2 regions of the Thioalkalivibrio sp. ALJ15 genome follow, and region 1 is predicted to be linked to the other one. Evidence: predicted binding sites of a transcription regulator. Region 1 holds the regulator's gene; the other holds the start of a gene.
The links. Region 1 encodes FliA, which starts transcription of late flagellar genes. Its sites were predicted from a motif close to GCTAAAGTTNNNNNNNNNNCNGCCGATA; they were not measured.
Positions count from the first base shown of each region.

Region 2: the regulator FliA is predicted to act here: its motif matches at 1,475-1,502, upstream of flgM (flagellar biosynthesis anti-sigma factor FlgM).

Region 1 is NZ_KB912059.1:406,457-409,770, reverse strand. Features, by position in the region: gene flhF (flagellar biosynthesis protein FlhF) at 1-611, shown strand, start outside; gene G015_RS0111145 (MinD/ParA family protein) at 598-1,422, shown strand; gene G015_RS0111140 (RNA polymerase sigma factor FliA) at 1,419-2,180, shown strand; gene cheY (chemotaxis response regulator CheY) at 2,240-2,620, shown strand; gene G015_RS0111130 (protein phosphatase CheZ) at 2,723-3,314, shown strand, end outside.
Region 2 is NZ_KB912057.1:105,588-108,901, forward strand. Features, by position in the region: gene G015_RS0104120 (chemotaxis protein) at 1-431, opposite strand, end outside; gene flgA (flagellar basal body P-ring formation chaperone FlgA) at 675-1,409, shown strand; gene flgM (flagellar biosynthesis anti-sigma factor FlgM) at 1,541-1,855, shown strand; gene G015_RS0104135 (flagella synthesis protein FlgN) at 1,869-2,354, shown strand; gene G015_RS0104140 (flagellar brake protein) at 2,473-3,189, shown strand; tRNA gene G015_RS0104145 (tRNA-Pro) at 3,288-3,314, opposite strand, start outside.

The DNA.
Region 1 (3,314 bases):
CCACGCGCCAGCTGCAGGCGTTCGCGCAGATGGCGGGCGTGTCATTGCGGGTGCTGCAGAGCCCGCGCGAGTTGCGCGACATGACCGCGCGAGCAGAGGATGGGCATCTGATTCTGGTCGACACCGCCGGGCAGGCACCTTCCGCGGTGGGCGACGAGTCGCTATTTGCCGGCTGGCCGGACCATGTCCGGCGCGAGAGCTGGCTGGTCGTCTCCGCGACCACTCAGGCGGCGGCGCTGCGAAGGGTGCTGGATGCGTTCCGGAAGACGGAGCCATCGGCGCTGGTGCTGACCAAACTCGACGAAGCCGAACAGTTGGGGGAGACGTTGTCGGTATTGCTCGATCAACACCTTGGGCTCACGTTTGTCAGCGATGGACAGCGGATTGCCGAAGACTTCCACCGGGTCGAGACGGGCGATCTGACCCGGCGGGCGCTCGGCGAAGAGCGCGGCCCCGCGCGTCGATCCTCCCGCGATGAACGATGGACCGATGCAAGCCTGGCGGAGTTCTCGAATGCCGGCCGCAATGCGCCGTCGCCGCGCCGTACTCAGGATGCGGGCGTTCTGGAGATGATCCATCCGGTGGGGAAAGGACGCTATGCCACGCACTAATCAGCCGTTGAAGGTCATTGCGGTTGCCTCCGGCAAGGGCGGCGTCGGCAAGACCAATGTGTCGGTCAACCTGTCCGTGGCGCTCGCGCGGCTGGGCCGCGAGGTCATGCTGTTTGATGCCGACCTGGGGCTGGCCAATGCCGATGTGCTGCTCGGACTGCGACCCGAGCGCACCCTGCATGACCTGGTGACCGGACAGGTGAACGACCTCCAGGATGTGCTGATCGAGGGCCCGGAGGGGATCAAGGTCATCCCGTCGGCCTCGGGGATCGCGGCGATGGCGAATCTCACGCAGCTCGAGCACAACGGTTTGATCCAGGCATTCAGCGCCTATTCCAAGCCGCTGGATGTGCTGGTGGTGGATACGGCAGCGGGCCTGCAGGAATCCGTCACGACCTTCTGCCGGGCGGTCCAGGAGACCCTGGTTGTCGTCTGCGACGAGCCGGCGTCCATCACCGATGCCTATGCCTTGATCAAGGTGCTGCATCGCGATCATGGCATGCGGCGTTTCCGGCTGGTCACGAACATGGTCCAGGACCGCGCGGGCGCCGAGCGCTTGTTGCAGAAACTCACCACGGTTTGCGACAACTACCTGCCGGAAGTCATCCTGGATCTCGCCGGTTACATCCCGATGGACGAGCATCTGCGCAAGGCCGTCCAGAAACGGGCACCGGTCGTGCAGCAATATCCGGGCAGCCCGGCGGCCAAGGCCTTTACCGAACTCGCCCGTGCGGTCGACCGCTGGCCGGTGGCCCGTGGTGCCGATGGTGGTGTCGGGTTTTTCGTCGAACGGATGCTGCAGAGCGCATGATGGCGACGCGTAATCGCCTCCACGGATACGAGAACGTGGCCGCAGCCGGCCACGAGCAGCGCGTCGCGGAACATATCGAGCTGGTGCACCGCATCGCGCACCATCTGATGGCTCGCCTCCCTTCCTCGGTCCAGGTCGATGACCTGATCCAGGCCGGCATGATTGGCCTGCTGGAGGCCGCGCGGCAATTCGAGGGCGGGCAGGGCGCGACGTTTGCGACCTACGCCGGGATTCGCATCCGTGGCGCGATGATCGACGAGTTACGCCGCAGTGACTGGACCCCGAGATCGGTGCACCGCAACAGCCGCAAGATCGCCGAGGCGATCCAGACGGTCGAGGCCAGGGAGGGACGTGCGGCGCGCGGGGTCGAGGTGGCCGAGGAACTCGAGGTCCCGATCGACGAGTACTACTCGATGCTGCAGGACCATGCCGGCGCCCATCTGTTCGCGCTGGATGATCTGGGCGGCACCGATGGTGATGCGGACCGGGTGATCGAGGGGCAGGAGGCCTCGCCCTCGCGCACGATCGAGGCCGGGGAGTTTCGCGAGGAGCTGGCCGCCGCGCTCGGCGATTTGCCCGAACGCGAACGTCTGGTGTTGTCGCTTTATTACATCGAGGAGCTCAACCTGCGCGAGATTGGCGCGGTACTCGGGGTGACCGAGTCGCGCGTCAGCCAGATCCGCAGTCAGGCCGTTATCCGACTGCGCGCGCGCCTGGGCTCCTGGCTCGAAGACGGCGAGGCTTTGCAGTTATTCTGAAGGCCAAGCTCTAGTACTCATATGAATCATTTATCCCGGAGTGACCTGTGGACAAGGGAATGAAAATTCTCATCGTGGACGACTTCTCCACGATGCGACGGATCATCAAGAACCTGTTGCGTGATCTTGGCTTCAACAACACCCAAGAGGCCGATGACGGCAGCACGGCATTGCCGATGCTCCAGAACGGCGACTTCGATTTTCTGATTACCGACTGGAACATGCCCAATATGCCGGGCATCGACCTGCTGCGGGCGGTTCGTGCCGACGAGAAGCTGAAGACGATGCCGGTGCTGATGGTGACGGCGGAGGCCAAGCGGGATCAGATCGTCGAGGCGGCCGAGGCGGGCGTGAACGGCTACGTGGTGAAGCCCTTTACTGCGGAAACCCTCAAGGAAAAGATCGACAAAATATTCGAACGCATTGAATCCCAAGGCTAGTTTGGGATTCGGTGTCGAAGTCCCCTAGTCCAGACAAATGGATGGCCGGGGGATCGATCCCGGTCATCACGTTCGGGATGGGGAGCGAGCAAGGGGCTTTGGATGACAGACCAAGAACAATCGATCAGTGAGCAGCAAATCGCTCGCGCGCGGGAGCTCGTGCAGGTTCTGGAGGCAGGGGATGAGGTGGCCGCGCGCGCGTTGATCCAGGATCTGGCGCGCCCCTACGACCGGGAACTCTTCGACGAGCTCGGAAAGCTTACGCGCGACCTGCACGAGGCCTTGCAAAGCTTCCGGGGGGATTCGCGGCTGGTCGAGTTGACCCAGGCCGAGATCCCGGATGCCCGCGAGCGTCTCAATTATGTGGTCACGATGACCGAGAAGGCCGCGCACGAGACCCTGACCGCGATCGAGACGAGTCTCCCCATTGCCGAATCGTTCAGCCAGCAGGCCGGCCAACTGACGGCGAAGTGGACCCGTTTTCGCAATCGGCAACTCTCGGTCGACGAGTTCCGGGAATTCGCTCGTGAGCTGGACGAGTTTTTTGCTCAGGCCAACGACGATACCGAAGAGCTGCGCCGCCTGCTGTCGGAGGTTCTGATGGCGCAGAGCTACCAGGATATTACCGGGCAGGTGATCCGGCGCGTGATTCAGCTCGTGACCGACCTGGAGGAGAACCTGGTCACGCTGATTC
Region 2 (3,314 bases), on a different contig from region 1:
AGCTTGTGGTCGATCTCGGTGACCGCCACCAGAAACGACTCGCGCCCGGTCCCACGAGGCGGGGACTTCACGTCTTCCCAGTTAACGTTGACGATCCGGTCGACCGCGGACACCCAGAACCCCTGTACCGACCGGTTGAACTCGGTCACCACCACCTTGTGGTCGCCCGTTTCGCCCACGGCGGTACGCAGCCCCATCGCGCGCGCCAGATCGATGATGGGGACGGTTCCGCCACGCAGGGTAGCCACACCACGCACCACACTCAGCGATCCGGGAATCTGCCGCAGCGGCGGCGACGGGATCACCTCGCGCACCTTGAATACGTTGATACCGAAAGTCTGCGAGCTCCCCAAATGAAACAGGAGCAGCTCCATACGGTTCTGCCCCACCAGCTGGGTGCGCTGATTCACATCGTCAATGAATTGACTCATTGTCCTGCTCTCCCCCTCGCCCAGCGGCCAGCCACCTCGACTCGCCGGCCCCAGTGTGCACCCCGCAGACCGACGCTGTCATGCCACAAACCGCCGTCGCATGCCGATTGCACGCGTTCTAGACCCGATAACGGCCGGCCGCTGTGACTCTTGAGGGTACGCTCCTGATTGCCTGGCATGTTTTCTGCTTGCACGTCTCTGCAAACCTCTCGAGTCCTGACAAGCCGACGCGCATCCAGACCAATGAACCAGTCAGCACGCAAACCTTCCATTCGCTCCTGGTGGCTTTCGGCCGCCATGGGCGTCGTTCTGGCCCTGGTCTCCATTGCGGCACAGGCCGAGATCGAGGCAGTGGAAAACATCCGCCTGGCGGCGGAGCGCTTCATCCAGGAGGAGTTGAACCTCACACCAGGCGACGAAGCGGTAGAGATTCAGATCGGCCGGCTGGACAACCGCCTGCGCCTGGCCCGATGCAGCGAGGCACTGGAGACCCGGTTCCCGCCCGGCGGGCGACGCGATGGCAATACGGCGGTACAGGTTCAGTGCGAGACCCCCGTCAGCTGGTCGATCTATGTGCCAGTCACGGTCGAGCGCTACGCCGAGGTGCTGGTCGCCAGCCGCAGCCTGCGACGCCAGCACACGATCCTCCCCGGCGATCTGCGCACCAAGCGAATTCAGACCTCTCGCCATGCGGGGAGCTATTTCGAGAACAAGGGCGAACTGGTGGGGCTGCAGACCCGGCGCAACATCCGGCCCGGTCAGATCCTGGGCCAGCAGCACGTCACCCAGCGCGAGGTGGTCAGCCGCGGCCAGCGCGTCACCATCCTGGCCGAGAACGGCTCGGTGGTGATCCGCATGCAGGGCGAGGCGCTGGAGAATGGCATCCTGGGCGATCGCATCCGCGTGAAGAACACCTCGTCCGGACGCGTCGTGGAAGGCGAGGTGCTCGAGTCCGGACATGTACGCGTTGCCCTGTAGAATGGCGGTGTGTCTCGTCACCATCCACAAACTGTGAAGCGAATCGAAAATTCACAGCTCAAGGGGCTACAGTTTCAGCCGGTGCTGCCGCTAACCCCTGCAGTAGAATTGCAAAAACAGGAAACCGAATAATGGATATCAAAGGCCCGAACTCCCCCGGCCTGCGCCCGGATGGCAACAGCTCGAGCGTGAAGGGCCGCGATGAGACCTCTCGCCCCGACGCAGGCGCCCAGGGCAATGCATCCTCACCCGTACGTCAGGATGACTCTGTCACCCTGACCGGCGCGGCGCAGGCAATGAACGCCGCCTCCGGGGCCGCCAGCAACGCCCCGTTCGACGAGGCGCGAGTCGCCGAGCTGCGCGAGGCCATCTCCAACGGTCAGTACCCGGTAGACAACGAACAGCTAGCCGATCGCATGATCGAGCTGGAAAGCCTGTTGCGCTAACAGAGACCCGACGATGTCGCCCGAACAACGCCACGCCTTCCTCCGCTCGCTGGAGGCCTCGATTCGGCTGAGCCACCAGATGGAGGACATCCTGCTGCAGGAGACCCGGGCGGTGGAATCACGGGCCGCCGAGACCCTGCGCGAAGTCGTGGCCCAGAAGCAGACGCTACTGCAGGAACTCGAAACCGAAAGCCGGCGACAGCGCGAGACGATCGAGGCCGCCGGCGAAACGTATACGCCCGAGGGACTTGCACGGCTGTTCGGTCGGCTCGAGGGAGGCGCCGAGCTGGACGACCACTGGCAGGCGCTACGCCGCTCGGTGGAGCGCTGCAATACCCTCAACCAGGGGAATGCCCGACTGATCGATCGCGACCGTCGTCGCGTGGAGATGTCCATCCAGATCCTGCGCGGCGAGGAACCCGGCCCGGCTCCCACCTACGACCCCTACGGCCGCACCCAGTCCGGCAGCCGTACCGGTCGGCGCATCACCCGCGCATGACCCGCGCGCGCTCTGCGCGACACCTCTCCGCCCTTCTCCGCCTCACACCCGGGGCTGGCATTCCGGACCGCTCGGCAGTACCGTGCGGCTTGGCCCAATAATTACAACAACGCCACGCATGGAAGAGACCGACTACATCGTCGACAAGCCGGAGCGGATTGCCGGCATCCTCAAGGATCTGGATCACAAGCTCACCCTCGTCAACGTCCGCCTCGACGACGATGGCCCGCTGTACAACTCCGCGCTGGTTCGCCTTGATTCCGGTGCACGCGAGCTCTTCCTCGACGAACTCACGCCCATCGAAGCGAATCGCCACGCCCAGGAAGGCACTGGCATGCGGGTATTCGCCAGCCTGCGCGGGGTGGCCGTACGCTTCTCCACCGCCGTCTCGCGCATCGAACGCGAGGACGCCGGGGCCCTTTACGTCTGCCCCTATCCCGAGACCCTGGAATATCTCCAGCGACGCGAGACCTTTCGCGTCCATATCCCGATCAGCGAGCGCCCGCGCGTCGAATTGCAGTACCGCGAATGGGAAGAGCCCGGTATCGGGGACCTGGCCGATCTTTCGGCCCAGGGGATGTGCGTGGAGGTACCACAAGACTGGGTCGAAACAATCGAGATCGGGACCCCGATGCGTTTCGAGAACCTGCTACTGCCCGAAGTTGGCGAACGCCTGGGCGGCGACCTGCGTCTGGCCAATCGCCGTCGCAGCCCGCGCGACGGATACGTGTATGCCGGCTTCCAGGTCACCGGCATGAACCAGTGGCTGGAGCGGCAGTTCAACATCGCCCTGCTGCACTATCAGCGCGAGGCGCGCCGGCGTTCGATGGAGTAACAGACGAGGCCAGTCTCTTCCCTCACTCCAGACACAAAAAAGGCCGCTCGATGCGGCCTCTTTTTTCACCTGAAGAATATCCTTCAAGTCGTTGAACTTGGTCGGGACGGCAGGATTTGAACCTG